One region of the Serratia fonticola genome, then DNA from elsewhere that is predicted to be linked to it. Evidence: predicted binding sites of a transcription regulator. Region 1 holds the regulator's gene; each other region holds the start of a gene.
What was found. Region 1 encodes Fur, which represses iron uptake genes when iron is present. Its sites were predicted from a motif close to ATAATAATGAGAACNACTATCAA; they were not measured.
Positions count from the first base shown of each region.

Region 2: the regulator Fur is predicted to act here: its motif matches at 2,401-2,423, upstream of fes (enterochelin esterase).
Region 3: the regulator Fur is predicted to act here: its motif matches at 2,615-2,637, upstream of WN53_RS04040 (TonB-dependent siderophore receptor).
Region 4: the regulator Fur is predicted to act here: its motif matches at 3,446-3,468, upstream of fepD (Fe(3+)-siderophore ABC transporter permease).

Region 1 covers NZ_CP011254.1:3,510,411-3,514,980, reverse strand. Annotated here, with positions in the region: gene ybfF (esterase) at 63-845, shown strand; gene ybfE (LexA regulated protein) at 1,093-1,380, shown strand; gene fldA (flavodoxin FldA) at 1,584-2,123, shown strand; gene fur (ferric iron uptake transcriptional regulator) at 2,449-2,895, shown strand; gene WN53_RS15615 (beta-N-acetylhexosaminidase) at 3,077-4,570, opposite strand, start outside.
Region 2 covers NZ_CP011254.1:5,963,350-5,967,919, reverse strand. Annotated here, with positions in the region: gene WN53_RS26525 (TonB-dependent siderophore receptor) at 1-2,191, opposite strand, end outside; gene fes (enterochelin esterase) at 2,499-3,851, shown strand; gene WN53_RS26515 (MbtH family protein) at 3,862-4,068, shown strand; gene WN53_RS26510 (enterobactin synthase subunit F) at 4,110-4,570, shown strand, end outside.
Region 3 covers NZ_CP011254.1:937,056-941,625, forward strand. Annotated here, with positions in the region: gene WN53_RS04035 (shikimate 5-dehydrogenase) at 1-321, shown strand, start outside; gene WN53_RS04040 (TonB-dependent siderophore receptor) at 364-2,553, opposite strand; gene exbD (TonB system transport protein ExbD) at 2,940-3,362, opposite strand; gene exbB (tol-pal system-associated acyl-CoA thioesterase) at 3,366-4,358, opposite strand.
Region 4 covers NZ_CP011254.1:5,951,222-5,955,791, forward strand. Annotated here, with positions in the region: gene WN53_RS26470 (isochorismate synthase) at 1-919, opposite strand, end outside; gene fepB (Fe2+-enterobactin ABC transporter substrate-binding protein) at 1,114-2,073, shown strand; gene entS (enterobactin transporter EntS) at 2,060-3,328, opposite strand; gene fepD (Fe(3+)-siderophore ABC transporter permease) at 3,489-4,562, shown strand; gene fepG (iron-enterobactin ABC transporter permease) at 4,564-4,570, shown strand, end outside.

The DNA of each region.
Region 1 (4,570 bases):
AAATTCTGCGAACAAACCAATATCTCTGCAATCATGATAACCTAACTCATTATCTCAACATCATGAACTTCACCATGAAATTACATTATCAATTACTGGCCGCAGAGGCTGCTACGCCAGCGAGCCTACCGATCGTGCTGATCCACGGTCTGTTCGGTAATCTGGATAATCTGGGCGTGCTGGCGCGCGACCTGAACCAGCAGCATACGGTGATCAAGGTCGATCTGCGCAATCACGGGCTGTCACCGCGCGCGGCGGAGATGACCTACCCGGCGATGGCGCAGGATCTGTTGACGCTGTTAGACGACTTGCAAATCGAGCGAGCCATCGTGATCGGCCACTCAATGGGCGGCAAGGCGGCGATGGCATTGACCGCGCTAGCCCCGGAGCGGATTGAACGGCTGGTGGCGATCGATATCGCCCCGGTGGATTACGACACTCGCCGCCATGACCAGATCTTTACCGCACTGCAAGCCGTCACCGATGCGGGCATCACCCAGCGTCAACAGGCTGCGCAGCTCATGCGGGCCACGCTGGATGAAGAAGGCGTGATCCAGTTTCTGTTGAAATCTTTCCATGCTGGCAGTTGGCGGTTCAACCTGCCGGTGTTGATCGAGCAATATGAGAACATTATCGGCTGGCAAGAGGTTCCACCCTGGCCGCACCCGACGCTGTTTATCCGTGGTGGCCTCTCGCCTTACGTGCAGGATAGCTACCGCGATGACATCGCCCGCCAGTTCCCGCAGGCACGCGCCTATGTGGTTGCAGGCTCCGGTCACTGGGTCCATGCGGAGAAACCGGACGCCGTATTACGGGCAATCCACCGCTTTATTGACCAGCCCTGAGCTCAAGTGGCGAAAAAACGCGCTAGAGAGAATAGCTTAGCGCGTTTGTAGCTAAGTTAGGCATTGTCGTCGCTCCATCTGCTGGGGTAATATGGCGCGCTATAATTTTGCCACCCTGTCCAGGTGTGAAGCTGCGCTTGGCTGGGGGTGAATTTGGGTTAGGGTTTATTGGCCCGAATTGTGTAAATCGAACCGTCTGGAAGCGTAAACCGCTTTTTGATGCAAACTCCCTTGCAGTAGCGCAACAATGGCAAAAGAACAAACGGATCGCACGACGCTGGATCTGTTCGCAGATGAACGCCGTCCAGGGCGCCCGAAAACCAACCCGCTTTCCCGTGATGAACAGCTTAGAATTAATAAGCGCAATCAGCTACGACGGGACAAAGTGCGTGGATTACGGCGTGTGGAGCTGAAAATCAACGCAGACGCGGTAGATGCTCTCAACAAACTGGCCGACCAGCGCAATATCAGCCGCAGCGAATTGATCGAACAAATGCTGTTGGCTCAACTGGCAGAAGAACAGCCAGAACACTGATCTCTGCTGTCGCATAGGCGGCACGGCGTTAAGGATGACGCCAGATCGGTTCCACCTCCGCAGAGGCATCGCATAAACGCGATAAAACCTCAGGGCAAATTTCTGGCATGATACGCATTTACGGCTGAGCAAGCCTGCCCTTGGCAGCGCCTCAGGCCGCGTTTACGCAACACATTCATTTGAATTAAAAGGTTATCTTTACTATGGCTCATGTAGGCATTTTCTTTGGCAGCGACACTGGCAATACCGAAAACATTGCCAAGATGATCCAAAAGACGCTTCAGCAAAAATTCGGCAACGACGTGGCAGAAATCCACGACATCGCCAAAAGCAGCAAAGAAGATCTGGCAGCGTTTGATATCCTGCTGCTCGGTATCCCAACCTGGTACTATGGCGAAGCCCAGTGCGACTGGGATGATTTCTTCCCGACGCTGGAAGACATCGACTTTAACGGCAAGCTGGTGGCGCTGTTTGGCTGTGGCGATCAGGAAGACTACGCGGAATATTTCTGCGATGCGATGGGCACCATCCGCGACATCATTGAACCACGCGGTGCGGCCATCGTCGGCCACTGGCCAACCAAAGGCTACCATTTTGAAGCCTCCAAGGGTCTGGCAGACGATGACCACTTTGTCGGGCTGGCCATTGACGAAGATCGTCAACCTGAGCTGACCAACGAACGTGTAGACGCCTGGGTCAAGCAAATCACTGAAGAGCTGAGCCTGGCCGAGATCGTCGGCTAAGCCTCTGCCCCGGCGGATAGGTAACACATAGTAAGGGCGCCGTAGAGCGCGCCCTTCTGTTATCGGCATCACGGATTAGAGCAATAGAAGCTACAAGTTTGTAACTTCCTACCTCGCCACGGTAGACTGAGATATCGGTTTATCCCATCCATCAAAGCTTTGCATGATTACCCTGTAAACGTGCAAAGATATGTTTGTTAACAACCGGCGGTTTCTATTTGCAGCAACCGGTTCTATAATGAGACGCAATTAACGCTTTGTGCCAACCGATGCCATAGGCGAGAACGCCTCAACTTGATTAGCATAGTAACAGGACTGAATCCGCATGACTGATAACAACTCCGCATTGAAGAAGGCTGGCTTAAAAGTCACTCTTCCGCGACTCAAAATCCTGGAAGTCTTGCAGGATCCGGCATGCCATCACGTCAGTGCGGAAGATCTGTACAAAAAACTGATAGATATGGGTGAAGAAATTGGTCTGGCCACGGTATACCGCGTGCTGAACCAGTTTGACGACGCAGGTATTGTGACCCGCCACAATTTTGAAGGTGGCAAGTCGGTTTTCGAACTGACTCAGCAACACCACCACGATCACCTGATTTGCCTGGACTGCGGCAAAGTGATCGAGTTCAGCGACGAATCCATCGAAGTGCGTCAGCGCGATATCGCCAAGCAACACGGTATCAAGCTCACCAACCACAGCCTGTACCTGTACGGCCACTGTGAAACCGGTGATTGCCGCGAGAACGAAACGCTGCACAACAAGAACTGATTCTGGCCAGCCAGAACGCGAAAACCGCCTAAATGGCGGTTTTTTTATGCCCGGATGATAGGCAAAAAAATCCCCGGACAGGCCGGGGAAAAATATCCACTCAATTATCACAATTGCAGTTTGCTCTCACCTCGCACTATCTCCGCCCCTCTACCGACACGTAGGTGGGCGGAGTTCTCACTTACGCTTTCACTGGCTCGGCACGGCTGAAGCGTTTGCCATCCGGGCTGATTGCACGGATTTGCACGTCACCCGCTACGGATGGGCGTGCTTTATCGTCATAACGCTGCCACTGTTTGCCGCCGTCGGTGGAATATTCAATTCCCAGGCCCGGCAGAGCGATATTCGCCTCCAACTTGCCACCGATGATGCGTGCACCTGGGACCGGCAGGCGATAGCTCACACCCGCTTTATCCATCTTGGCCAGCTCACGTTGGCCAATCAGGTTGGCAAAGCGCAGCCAGTCCTGATCCAGAGTTTTGGTATCGACCTGATGGGTTTCGCCACCTTTGTACTCACGGCCAGCTTTGTAATCCTGCTCCCAGCTGGCGCGGTGCCATGCACGTTCTGCCAGCGACACAGCACGTGGGTAAATCATGTATTCCATCTGCTGGTCGGTACGCACCACTTCGCTCCACAGTTGGGCGGAAAGACCATATGCGCCCGGCCATGGTTTGTCGCTCTTGGCGGTGAAGTGGTTACCGTCACGGTCAACCGAGGTTTCGGCGTTCTGCGGCAGGTTGTTCGGCGCAAAGCTGAAGATCTTCTGCTCGTCGCTGAAACGGGTGCCCCAGTAGTAACCGTGCTCGTCCGGGCTGACTTCATACGGGAAGTCCATGTAGACGTAGTCCGGGTTAGAGATCACCACGTCATATCCCTTGTTCGCCCAGTCGTTAGCCGAGTCGAAACCACCCCAGTACAGGGTATCCCAGAAGTTCACCGCCACATGCTTGGTCGCGAAGGCCTTCGAGTCTTTGGCATCTTTCAGGCCGTCCTGCCACGCCTGCATTCTGTCAATGCCGTGCGCTTTCACCAACTGGCTGACTTCCAGACCGAAGTAGCTTGGCAAGTGTTCCATATCTTCCACTTTGCCGTCTTTGATGATGGCCTGACAAACCTGCGATTTGGCCCACGGCTTGTCTTCTTTGCTCAGATCGAGGATGCCCTTGCCCGCTTCCGGGTTTTTCACGTCGGTATAGCCAGCGCCCAGACGGATGTTCTTCGCTTCGTCCCCACCAAAGTGCCAGGTTTTCAGCGGCTGACCGGCCTCTTTGTGCATCTGAGCCACTTCGCCAATCACTTTGTCCACGAAGTTCTTGGAGGAATCCAGGCATGGGTTCAGGTAGCTCTGACGGTTGAAGTACTGTACAGAGGTGGTATTGGAGGTATCGGTCGGATCCACCAGGCGGAACTCGTTGGCCTCTTTCTCTTTCCCTTCGGCCAGCAGCTTCTTGTAGCGAGCTTCCATGGAAGTAATCGCCGCACGGGCGTGCGCCGGCATGTCGATTTCAGGGATCACTTCAATCTGGCGTGCCTGAGCATATTTAACGATGTCGATATAGTCCTGACGGGAGAAGAAGCCACCGTGCGGTGCCGGGCCAGAGCCGTATTGTGGCATCAGGCAGGTGGTCTCGCTCAGGTCATGACAACGCTGGCCGCCCACTTCGGTCAACTC
Region 2 (4,570 bases), 2.5 Mb from region 1:
CGTTACCGGTCGTTTGCGCGTTACCTGCGCGGAACTGACGTTTGTCGAACAGGTTGTCGATCCCCCCGGTGATGCTAACGTTCTTGGTCACCGCATAGGTGCTGCTCAAGCCAAATACCGTATAAGGGCTTACCTCACGTTTTTCGGTGCCCGTCACTGGCTCCCCCTTGTAGTTGTACTTTTTCGGCTTCTGACGGCCGTACCAGGTCATGGTGCCTTGCAGCGACAGATCCTGCGTGGCTTGCCAACTTAGGGTAGAGTTGATGGTGAACTCAGGAATAATCGACAGGTAATCACCGGTAGTCTTATTCTCGTTCTCAATCATGTAGGTGGCGTTGTTGTTCCAGGCTACCGTTTCGCTAACCGGCACGTTCAATGTGCCTTCCAGACCCTGGACTACCGCTTTCGGCACGTTTTCCCAACGGTAGATATCAGTTTTTCCGTTGGTGGTGGTGCCCGTCGGAGCATACCCGGCTTCGATCTTGTTGCGGTAATCGTTACGGAAGTAGGTGATGCCAGCCAACCAATCGTCATGGTGGAATTCCAGACCGATCTCTTTGTTGATGCTGTTCTCCGCTTTCAGGTCGTCGTTACCGATCAGGTAGCAGGCCCCGCCGCTGGCAGCACAGCCTTGTCCACGGCTGTAAAGCACATAGTTGCCGTTGCTCTGGAACAAGGTCGGTGCTTTGTAAGCACGTGCGATACCCATTTTCAGGGTAAACAGATCGCCTAACTCCTGTGACAGGTTAAGCGACGGGCTCCAGTTATCACCGGCTTCGGAATGGTGATCGAAGCGCAGGCCCGGTGTCAGCATGGTGGAGTCTGTCAGTTCGGCGTTATTCTCGGCAAACAGCGAGAAGATTTTGGCCGAAGAATACGGGCTGCGGTTGGTGGCATCGATGCCAGGGATCAGGCCGCCTTCGGTCATCGACTGAGTGGTTGAAGACGGATCTTTCATCTTCTGTTGGTTCCACTCGGTACCCAGCGTGGCGGTTTGTGGTACCCACATATCGAACGGGATACTGACTTCGCTGTGCGCCGTGAAATCATCCAAACGGGTAGTATTGTAGCTATCGTTGGCGAAGATCCCTTCAGTGCCCCCGGCCAGCCCTTCGGCTAAGCGGGTATTGCGCGTGCGCTCAAACTGGACATAGTTGTTGGTGCTGACGCCGCTATCCCATGCGCCACGATAATTGACCGCATAGGTTTCACGATACATACGGTTGGTTTCTTTACCGTAGTTGCTCTGTACCAGCGCATTGGTGTTGGTGTTCTGGGTATCCCCGGCGTACAGGTTACCCTGGCGGCCATAGGCGTACTGGAAATCCAAGGTCTGCAGGTGGGCGAATTCCCAGCTCAGCAAGGCATCGATATTTTTGTCGATCACTCCTTCACGACCGGCAGGCAGAGTATTGGCATAGGTGCCGGTACGTTCGGACTGATGCCCCTGGTTGATATCCCAGGCGTCGGCCTGCGTTTTGCTGTAGCCACCGAACAGACGGAAGCTCAACTGATCGCTCAACGGGCCGGAAAGGCTGAAATCGGTACGCTTGGTGGCGCCTTCATCCTTATGCTGCGGTACGTTGAAATAACCGTTTAGCGAGCCATGAAGATCTTGGGTGGTTTTCTTGGTGATGATATTGACTACGCCACCTGCTGCACCGTTACCATAGCGGGCAGCCGCTGGGCCACGCAGCACTTCGATACGTTCGATCATATCTGGTGGCACCCAGGCGGTGTCGCCACGGGTATCACGCTCACCGCGCCAGCCCTGGCGTACCGAGTTACGGCTGCTGGCTGGCTTGCCATCGATCAGGATCAGGGTATTTTCTGGCCCCATACCGCGGATATCGATCTGGCGGTTGTTGCCCCGCTGGCCGCTGGTGGAGTTACCGGTCAGGTTGACCCCCGGCATGGTACGGATCAGCTCATTGATATCACGAGCGGGAGGGCGTCTTTTGATTTCTTCGGCAGTGATGGTGGAAACGCCGGGCGCTTGAAGGTTTTGTTTGGCGGCGGTGACGACGATGACATCTTCAGAGGCGGATTCTTTTTTGCTTTTCTCAGCCAGCGCGGCGCTGTCTGAGGGGGGGGCCGTTTGCTCGGCATTGACCGTAACGGAAAATGCAGACGTGCCCAATCCTAACCCGATGAGTGTGGCTAAAGAATAACGAGATAACTTCCGATTCATTTTGAGGTTCCTACCTAACAACCCTTCCTGATGCGGCGCTGTGTGACAACCGGTAACGGAACGGTTTGTTGTAGTTTTATTGTGTAGTCGAAAATAGTAACGAAACCCAGAGGCCAGGCTGACTGGCAGCAAGATCCCGCTCAATAATTCGGCATCCATCCCTGTTGAAGAATGCCCGCTCTATTTCGAGCTTGTATACACTATTGCAAATGCAAATAATTATCAATAGTATTCCTTGTGCCGTTTGGCATTTGGGAACCGGTGAGTCGCACGGCGTGCCTTGCCAACAACACAATGAGTGGGCGTTTTGAAAACTGAACAACAACCAGCAAGCAGTACGTTATTGGCGAGCAAGCATGCAGGGAGCCACGGTTGGTGGCTGGATATCGCCCGGCGTGGCACCCCCTTGGTGGAACCGCAGGATAATGGGCGATGGAAGGTGACGTTCTTGTGGCGCGACCCTCAGGGCGGTGAACTGACCTCGGCTTATCAACGTGTCTGGATCCATATCAATTGCCTTACCGATCATCATCAAGCATCGCCCCCGCAGAGCCTGCAACGGCTTGCTGGCTCGGACGTCTGGTATTGGCAAACCGAGCTGCAAGGCGACTGGCGCGGCAGCTACTGTTTTATCCCCTGCATGGAGGATCGTCCCTTCGAACCGCAGGGGGACAATTCCCACGCCAACATGCTTTCTATTCGCCACTGGTGGCATCAGGTGTTTGCCCGCGCAACTCACGATCTGCTTAATCCTTACCGCGCCTGGCCTGGAGTCGGGGGGCACACGCTTTCCGGCCTGCATATGCCACAGGCTCCCCAACAACCAGCCTGGCGGGACTTTGACAACTATGCCGTGACCAGCGGCCGCTGTACGCCTGCACCTCCTGCCAAACTGCAACGGCATACCTGGCATAGCCAGCGACTGGGAACCTCCCGCCACGTCTGGATCTACTCCACCGGTGAAAGTAACCCGGCGGCGCGGCCATTGGCTATTTTGCTGGACGGCCAATTCTGGGCCAATCAGATGCCGGTCTGGGATCCGCTGATGCAACTGACGCGTACTGGCCAACTGCCGGAGGCGGTCTATCTGCTGATCGACGTGATCGACCAGCAACACCGCGCACGGGAACTGACCTGCAACGATGAGTTTTGGTTGGCCCTACAGGAAGAGTTATTACCGCAATTGGCCGACTGGGCACCGCACAGCCGTGAGGCTGCCAACACCGTGGTAGCTGGGCAAAGCTTTGGTGGCTTGGGGTCGCTCTATGCTGGCCTGCGCTGGCCGGAATATTTTGGTGCCACCATCAGCCAGTCCGGCTCGTTCTGGTGGCCCCGCCGCGATATGTTGCAATTGCCCACCGTGCCCGAGGATGCCTGCTGGTTGATCCGCCAAGTAGAAGACGGGCAGTTGGGTGCGTGCGGCAAGCTGAAGGTGTTTTTAGAGGCCGGGGCGCATGAAAAGCTGGTCCACCGGGTGAATGACCGTATGGCGGCCCTGTTAAGTGAAACCGGGCATCAGGTGCAATATCGGCTGGTGGAGGGCGGGCACGATGCGTTGTGCTGGCGTGGTGGTTTACTCGATGGTCTGCAGGCGCATTGGTCGGAGCTGGCCAACTGCCGTGCCGAATTGAAGCCATCCGCCAACCCTTTTCATGCTTAAGGAGCAAGTAATGGAAACCTTAAACCCGTTCGATGACGAGCAGCAAATTTGCTACGTCCTGCGTAATGAAGAACTGCTTTACAGCCTGTGGCCGGATTTCAGCACCATCCCAGCCGGTTGGATCAGCGTTTTTGGCCCGGCTTCCCGGGAGCACTGTGTGCACTGGCTAGAACAGAATTGGCAGGATATGCGGCCCGCATCACTGCGTAAGGCGTGATGGAGACGCAGCAGCAAGAACCGACAACAGGAGCGAACGTCGTGTCAGAAACCTCTATTTTACCCACCGGGCAACAGGTGACCGTTGAATTGCCATTGGTGGCCGCGCAGCCCGGTATTTGGGTTGCCGATCAAATTTCACCGTACGGCAATGCCTATGCGGTCGCCCATTATATCGAACTGAACGGCCCGCTGGATAAAGACCACCTGCTACAGGCGATCTCACTGGGCCTGGCTGAAGTGGATACCTTAAGGCTGCGTTTCGTTGAGCGTGACGGTGTGCCGATGCAGTATTACGACGCCACGATGCCGTTGGCTGCGCCGGAATGGATTGATTTAAGCGACTCGGCGGATGCAGAGGCGGCGGCCCACGCACTGATGCAGATCGACCTTGGTGCCGAATTGCGAGTGAGCAGCGGCAAACCGCTGTATCGCCATATCCTGATGCGTTTGCCCGACGATCGCTGGTTCTGGTATCAGCGTTACCATCATCTGGTGGTCGA
Region 3 (4,570 bases), 2.6 Mb from region 1:
GGTTATCAGTGGCAGTCAGAAGTAGGCGATTTGCAGGTTGAGATGGTGATTAACGTCACGCCGATCGGCATGGCGGGCGGTAGCGAAGCCGAGCAGTTGGCCTTTGAACCGGCCACTATTAAGGCGGCGAAAATCGCCTTCGACGTGGTGGCCTTACCGGCAGAAACCCCGCTGATCCGCTATGCCCGTGAACAAGGTTTGCAGGTGGTGACCGGTGCCGAAGTGATCGCTTTACAGGCTTTGGAGCAGTTTGTGTTGTACACCGGTGTGCGCCCTTCCGATGAGCAAATCACCCGCGCTGCGGCACATGCTCGCGGCTAATGATATCCCCTCGCCAGAGGGGATACGTAATACCAGCCGCGATTAGAACGACAGGGTCAGGCCCGCGTAATAGGCCCGGCCCGGTTCGTTGTAGGTCGAAGCCCCTTCGTTTTCACGGTAGATCTGTTTGTCGAACAGGTTGGTGACGCCGGTTTTCAGGCTCAGATCCTTCATCAGATCGTAATTGACGCCAATGCCCACCACCGAATAAGCCCCGACTTCCTGAGTGGCAAGCGTGCCGGCTTCGTTACGGATCTCCGCATATTCGCGCGGCTTTTGCCGACCATACATCGTCCAATTCAGGTTGGTGGAGAGCTTATCGGTGACCTGATAATCCAGCAGGGTATTCACCGTGTACTTGGGGATCACCGACAGAGGATTACCGGTATCCTTGTTTTCAGAGGTGATCATATAGGTCGCGTTAGTGCGCCAGGTGAGCATATCCTCAACCAACGGCACCACCAGGTTGCCCTCCAACCCTTCGACCAGCGCTTTACCGCCGTTTTCCCAACGCAAGATGTTGTAACCGTTAGAGGCATAGCCAACAATCTCGGTGCCCGCCACGATCTTGTTTTTATAGTCGTTGCGGAAATAGGTAATACCCGCATCGTAACCCGCCCAGGTAAATTCCAGGCCGATCTCTTTGTTAACGCTGGTTTCCGGATCCAGATCGTTATTCCCCAGCAGATAGCAGCTACCTGAAACTATGTCCTTCGGGCACCCGTTACCACGGGTGGATAACAGATAACCTTCGCTGGACTGGTACAGGTTTGGCGCTTTAAAGGCTCGGGCAATACCCGCCTTCAGTTTGAAATACTCGCCAAGCTCCTGCGAAAGGTTCAGGCTTGGGCTCCAGTTAGCGCCATATTTATTGTGATAGTCGAAGCGCAGCCCAGGGATCACAAAGGTTCCCGGCAGCGGCTCGATGTTATCCTCAAAATACAGTGAACTGATGTCGGCGCTATTTTTAGCGCTGCGCTCGGAGGGATCGCCAGAGACGCCGCCGATGATGATGCCACTGGAGTCGGTCATCTGCATGGATGCCGGATCGTTAAGCTTTTCACGGTTCCACTCGGCACCCAGCGTGACGTTCTGCTCAAACAGCAGATCCAGCGGGATATTCAGCTCACCGCCGGTGCGATAATTCTCCAACCGGCTGGTGTTGTAAGTATCGTCGTTGATCATCCCCTCAATGCGGCCAGTTGTGCCCTCCGCCAGACGGGTATTGTTGGTTTTCTCATAGTTAAAATTCAGCCGGGATTGGCCCCAATCCCAGATGCCATTATGGGTAATGCCGTAACTCTGGCGATACAGGCGGTTAGTTTCCTGGCCGTACAGCGAAGCCACCAGACCGCCAGGGCTGAGATTGCCATTGCTGTACTGCGTATCGCCCGCGTAGATATTGCCTTGGCGGCTGTAGGCATAGTCAAAGTCGAGGATCTGCTGCGGGTCTATTTTCCAGGAGAGTGACGCATTGATATCTTTGTTTCTGACGCCTTCACGCCCTGCGGCATAGGAACCATTCTGCTGGGTGTTGATGTCATAGGCATCGGCATCGGTTTTATTGAGGTTACCGAACAGGCGCATGGTCAGCACATCACTGACCAGCGGGCCGCTTAAACTGAAGTTGGCGCGGTTGGTCGCCCCTTCCTTGCTGTTTTCGGGCTGGTTGGTAAACAGCGAAAGCGTGCCATGCCAATCTTTGGTTGGGCGTTTGGTAATGATATTAACTACCCCGCCTGCTGCCCCCGAGCCATAGCGGGCTGCAGCCGGGCCACGTAACACCTCAATACGTTCAACCATTTCTGCGGGCACCCAGTTGGTATCGCCACGGGTATCCCTTTCGCCACGCCAGCTATAACGCACTGAATCACGTGAGGTTGCCGGGACACCGTCGATCAGGATCAAGGTGTTTTCCGGCCCCATTCCTCGTATATCAATCTGCCGATTATTACCTCGGCTACCGCTGGCGCTGTTGCCGGTGAGGTTTACGCCGGGCATTCTGCGGATGATGTCGGAGAGGTCGTTAACCGGTGGCGTTTTGCGTATATCCTCGGCGGTGATAATCGAAACCCCGGGCTGTTGTTTCAGTTCCTCCGCCGCGGTGGCACGCACCACCATGGTCTCGCTGTCCTCTGTTGGCACCTCCTCTGCCGCCATCCCACCGCTACTGAAAAGCCCCGCCAGCAGGATCACACCAGGTCGCAGTCTGTTTTTTTTCGGTATAAACATCGAAATAATCCCTTTTATTTAAAGTAGATAATAATATTTGTAACTATTTTTGTAATTGAGAATTGTAATGATAACCATTTCTATTTAAACGCAGGAAAGCGTAAATTCACAATTTCTCCATATTCCTGGGAAAAGTGTGATCAATAGGGGGTATCAGTAATTATTATTTAAATACAGAAGGTTATAGTTGTAAGACCGCACTATGTAAGCCAGATTGGTTCGACCATAGGGACGCGACATGATAACCAATAGGTTAAGTCAGCTGAGGTTGTCAGAAGTATCGTTGGTATTCGGGGGGGGGCAAACTTCGCGGGTGGTAACTAGGTAGTAACACCCTCTTCTTCGAGTCAGGCAACCCGAAGAAGAGGAAATGGCTGGGTATCAGATTACTTGGCCACGCCTTCCATTCCCACCAGCCCCACTTTCAGGTAGCCGGATTTGCGTAGCGTATCCATCACGCTCATCAGCGTTTCATAATCTACGGTCTTGTCCGCCTGGAAGAAGATGGTGGTTTCTTTATTAGACTGCGTGCGTTGATCCAGCACCGACGTCAGCTGTTCCGCCGTCACCGGTTCATCACCGACATACAGCTGCTTGTCTGCCTTCACCGACAGGAACACCGGTTTTTCCGGACGCGGCTGCGGTTTAGCGGAAGAAGCGGGCAGATCAACACGAATATCTACCGTTGCCAGCGGCGCAGCCACCATAAAGATGATCAACAGCACCAGCATGACGTCGATAAACGGCGTCACGTTGATTTCATGCAGTTCGCCGCTGTCGTCCAGATCTTCATTTAAGCGCATCGCCATAACTCACCCCACCCGCAGTTGGTGCGCATGCTGCGAACGTTTGGCATCGGCCGAGGCCGCCAGATCCAGATCGCGGCCCAACAGCAGCAGCACCTGTGCCGCCACATCGCCCACCTGAGCACGGTGGCCGCCGATGACACGAGCAAAGATGTTGTAGATCACTACCGCCGGGATGGCCGCAACCAAACCGAGCGCGGTGGCCAGCAAGGCTTCCGCAATCCCCGGGGCAACGACCGCCAGGTTAGTGGTTTGCGAATGGGCAATGCCGATAAAGCTGTTCATGATGCCCCATACGGTGCCGAACAGGCCGACAAACGGTGAAATGGCGCCAATGGTAGCCAGGAAGCCATTGCCGCGCCCCAGTTGACGCCCATAGGCCGCTACGCGGCGTTCCAGACGGAAACCGGTACGCTCTTTAATGCCGTAGTTGTCGTTAGAGGCCGCCGACAGCTCCAGTTCGTTCTGCGCGTCTTGCAGCAGCACCGCACTGATGCTCTCTTGCGAGAAGCTTTGCGCCAATTCGGAGGCATCGTCCAGCGAACGCACGTCAGCCAGCGCCAACTGCTCACGGCGCAGACGGCGCTTGGAACGAAACAGCTCACTGCCTTTGGCAAACAGAATGGTCCAGGTGACGATAGACGCCAGCACCAGGCCAATCATCACGATTTTCACCACGATATCGGCGTGCTGATACATGCCCCAGACGGAAAGGTCCATACCACGCGTTTCTGGCGGTTGGATGGTCGGTTCAGGATTAACCGGAGTGATATTTTCCGGAGTACCCGCCACTGGGGTTACCGCTGTTGGTGTGGCCGGTGTCGTTGCCGCGGCAACGCTTTCAGCGACTGCTGGTGCAGTGGCCGGTGCCGCCTGAGCGTTGCCCGCCAACCCCACCACCAATACCAGTGAGGCGATCACACTGCGCCCCAATGCGCCCCATTGCCCACGGCCTGCGCCCTGAGCACTTTGATTTGTCATTTTGCCAGCCGTTTTCACGCTGTGCCTCCACCCATTTCAACATTTAAGGAAGAATTCAGCGTGCGATCATATCAAACCAATCAGGGATTGATAGTAGTTATCATTATTATTTGAAGAATTACGCATCGAGGAGCAAAAAATGATACAACCCCAGTCACTGTCAGGGTTTGCGCGTCGTTTGGCATAACATTGCCTACCCATAACGCTAACAAAATCATCACTCAAACTGC
Region 4 (4,570 bases), 2.4 Mb from region 1:
GCAGACAGGCTAGTGACAGGGCATTCTCTGCCCGATCGGCCACTTCACCGTCGATGGGCGTCGAAAGATGCCACAGCGTGGTGGTACTGAGCAGTTCGGGTGTTGCGGGAATATGCAAATGACTGCAACGCCCAACCAGGACCTGGCGCATGCCTTCGGTCACGATCTGGTGCTCATAACGGTCTTTGCCTGAAACCAATAGCTGTTCGCTGACGGCCCGATCCCGCTGCGGATCGCTTTCGCGCCGAGCCGAACCCGCCAGCGGGTTGGAATGGAACTGGTCGCCAAATTTACGCAGCAGCAGCTCTGGGCTGGCTCCCACCAATGTCCCCTCTGCCAGCGGCACGTGGAAATGGAAGCCGTGCGGATTCTGGGCAATGATGCGCGCCATCAGCGCTGCGTGGTCTACCGGTTTGCTGGTTTCAATGTCCAACAGGCGGGCGAGCACCACCTTATCCAATCGATCTCCGCTAGTTGCCTGTACGGCATCGCTAACCATCTGCATAAACTGCGGCTGCGCTGGCAACTCGGTTTGGCGGACAATCTCAGGGATCGGTCCAACAGCAGGCGCTAAGCTGGTCAGCAGGGTTTCACGATCGAACCATTGCGTCTGTTGCGGGATAAACAGTGACGAGGGTTGACGAGTATCGAAAGGGATCGCGCCACACAGCAGCGGATCCTTGATACCTGCCTTGCGGGCCTGCGCAAAGGCTTGCTGTATCGCCTGCTGGAATTGGCCCTGCAGGTCATCGCCATCAACCGCTGGCATGGTGATGCGGGCAAAGCATCCCTGGGTGCTCAGACTGCGAAAAGGCGAGGTAAAAAAGAAACCTGAAGTCGGGGATATTGTGGCGGCCTGTGCCAGATCTACACCCTGTTGCAGGTCCTTTTGCGCAGCGCCCTTAACGGCTACGTCCATAGGTACTTCCTCTTGTCTCATTAACAATAACCAATATAATAATGATTATCATTTGTATTGCATCCGCGATAAAGTACCTGCCAGAACTAACCATGTCAATAAACGTAACCTCTTCTGCTAACCCACATTAACGGTTAAACTTGGTGGTTTCTGACCAATGAATGATAATCATTCGGATTAAAAGGATCTCACCGATGTCAATTCCCCTGCGGCTCAGCCTGGCGCTGTTTGGCCTGCTGGCGTTGAGCGTTGCCCAAGCCGAGACTAAAGCCTGGCCGCGCAGTATCGAAACCTCGCACGGCGTTATCACCCTTAACCAACCCCCACAGCGCATCGTTTCCACCAGCGTGACGGTTACCGGGACACTGCTGGCGATCGACGCCCCAGTGATTGCCAGCGGAGCCACCAGCCCAAACAATAGGCTGTCGGATCGGCAGGGCTTTTTCCACCAGTGGGGAGAGATTGCGGCCAAACGAGGAGTGAAGCGGTTATATATTGGTGAACCCAACGCCGAGGCAATCGCCGGTGAGGCACCAGACCTGATTGTGATGTCCGCTACCGGGGCCGATTCTGCGGTGCGCCTGTACGATCAACTGTCGGCCATCGCTCCGGTGCTGGTGGTGAACTACGACGATAAAAGCTGGCAGGAACTGGCCAACATCCTCGGCGTAGCGACCGGCCATGAAGCACAAGCGGAGAAGATCGTCAGCGAGTTTGATCGCCGTGAGAAAACGCTGAAACAGCAGATGACATTGCCTCCACAGCCCATAACGGCACTGGTGTTTCGCAGCGATGGCAAAAACGCCAACTTGTGGACCGCCGATTCATCTCAAGGGCAACTGCTGCAACAGCTGGGCTTTACCCTGGCCACTTTGCCACCAAAACTCAACGCCAGCACCAGCCAAGGGGCGCGTAAAGATATCGTACAACTTGGCGGTGAAAACCTGGCAGAAGGCTTGAATGGGCAAACGCTGCTGTTATTCGCCAACGATGAAAGTGATGCACAGCGGCTGATGAGCAACAGTTTCCTGGCTCATCTGCCAGCGGTGGAGAATAAGCGGGTTTACCCATTGGGGAACGACACCTTCCGCCTGGATTATTACAGCGCCAGCAACTTGCTGACGCGTCTGGAAAAGCTGTTTATTTCTCCGTAGTCGCAGCGGCGGGTTGGAGTTTATCGCTCTGCCCGCCCATGCTCACGTTGCGCAGGCCACGCATGGTAAACGCCAGCACCACGGCCAGCAGCGCCGCACCAAAACCGAAGCTGGTAGAGCTCATCGCTGGCAGCATAAATGCCCCCATCGCGCCGAGCAGCAAAGCACCAAGCGCATCCCCCACTACGTTCTGCGCGGTCCACAGGCCGTTAATCCGGCCCAGAAACGCGTCCGGCGTCAGGTTCTGTATCAGGCCATATTGCAGCAACGAGTTCAGCGCGCTGAGGTAGCCAAACACCACCAGGCATAACAGCGCCATGCCGTACCAAGGCATCAGGCCAAACAACCCCACGGCCACGAAAGCCGCTATCGCCGTGATCAACATCATCCAGCCAGGCCGTGCCACCTGAGCTACCCGGCCACTGGTAAATGCACCAATCGCCGCCCCTAATGGCACCGCCGCATACATGATCCCCAAACTCTGAGTGGTGACCTGCCACATGCCCGAGATAGCCGGATATAACACGCGCACCGCGCTGGCCATGGTCATCAACGCACCAATCAGCGCTACCATGCCAATCACCTTGTTCTGGAACAGGAAGGTGAAGCCGCCGATCAGTGCCCGCAGCGGGTGTTCACGGGGCTGCGGCGGAGGTGGTAACTGAGGCAATTTTAATAGTGGGATCAAAGTGATCAACGTCCCCAAGGCCGCCAGCGCATAGTTCCAACTGATACCGGCCCCGGCGATCACTAGCCCACCGATAGCGGGAGACAGGATCGACCCAAAGCGCACGGTCAGCATGCTGATGGCCCCGGCCTGCACGATATTCTCACGGCCAACGATGGCCGGTGTCGCCGCCAGCAACGCCGTCACGCCTACCGCACCAAAAAATCCGTCCCACACCGCGAGAAGATAAATGGCTGTCAATGAAGGTGCAGGCAGCGCAGCATTGAGGCACAGCCCCAGAAAACCCACACCGCAGGTTGAGCGCGCAAACAGGATCAGGCGACGGCGTTCATAGCGATCGGCCAGCACCCCGCCCATCAGCAAACCGGCAAACATTCCGCTACCCGCCAGGGTCACCGACAACCCGACCAACAGGGTTGAGCCGGTTAACGCCTGGATCTGCACCGGAATGGCGATCGCCATCAGGCCCAATGCCAGGATCGAAATAAAACGGGCGCAGAATACGGCACGAAAAGCGGGGTTGGTCCTAAGCAGGCTAAAATCGAGCAAAATAGAGGGTTTATTCATTTTGTTATCACCACAACTTATATCCTTGATCTTCCACAAACAACGACACGATATTCGAGAGGCTCAGCGCTAGTGCTGGTTAGGCTGCCATGCTACCATAGATAAATACAATCAATAATGATAATAGATATCATTGATATTCAGTTAACAATGGGCTGTCATGTTCCGGCTTACACCTAATTGCTCTTCTCCGCTTCCTGACCGCAGAGGCATTCTGTTTCTGGGGTTATCCCGCTCCTTCTGGCAGCGCCTGTTTGGCCTGCTGTGCGCCTTTGCCGTGCTGCTGCTGGTGATGATGCTCAGCCTATCGCTGGGGGCTAAATCCATTCCTTTCAGTAACGTCGTCGCCGCGCTGAGCGGCCAATGCAGCGGCGCAGACTGCGTCATCATTACCGAAGCACGCCTGCCACGCACCCTGATCGGCGTATTAGCTGGCATCGCGCTCGGGCTGGCTGGCGCGCTGATGCAAACCCTCACCCGCAACCCGCTGGCAGACCCTGGTATCTTGGGGGTTAACTCCGGGGCAGGTTTCGCCGTGGTGTTGGGCATTACCTTCTTTGATGCGACCAACGTCAGCCAATATCTGTGGTTCGCCTTTGCCGGTGCGCTGTTTGCCTCGTTGTTGGTGGCGCTGGTAGGCGCAATGGGCGGCAGCCGCGTTAATCCTGTACGCCTGACGCTAGCCGGAGTGGCGCTGGCCGCCGTGCTGGAAGGGATGACCACCGGCATCGCTCTGCTCAATCCTTTGGTGTTCGATCAGCTGCGTTTTTGGCAGGCTGGTACACTGGACATTCAGAATATGGCGGTAGTGCGCAGCGTCGCATTGCCAATCCTGCTGGGCACGTTGATCACCCTGTGGCTTAGCAAGGCGTTGAACAGCTTGAGCATGGGGAGTGAGCTTGCAGCGGCACTCGGCATCGGGATTATCCGCACTCAACTGCTTGGCCTGTTGGCTATTACGCTACTGTGTGGCGGAGCTACCGCCGCCGTTGGTCCTATTGCCTTTGTCGGGCTGATGATGCCCCACATTGCCCGGCGGCTGGCGGGGTCAGAACTCAACTGGATGCTGCCCTGGACGCTGGTTTTAACGCCAATCCTGCTACTGAGCGCTGATTTACTGGGGCGCTTTCTGGTCGCGGGGGAACTGCGGGTCTCCATCGTACTTTCCCTGATCGGCGCGCCGATGTTGATTATGTTGGTGCGCCAGCGCCGTATGTTCCGGCGGGGAGGATAAGATGAGCC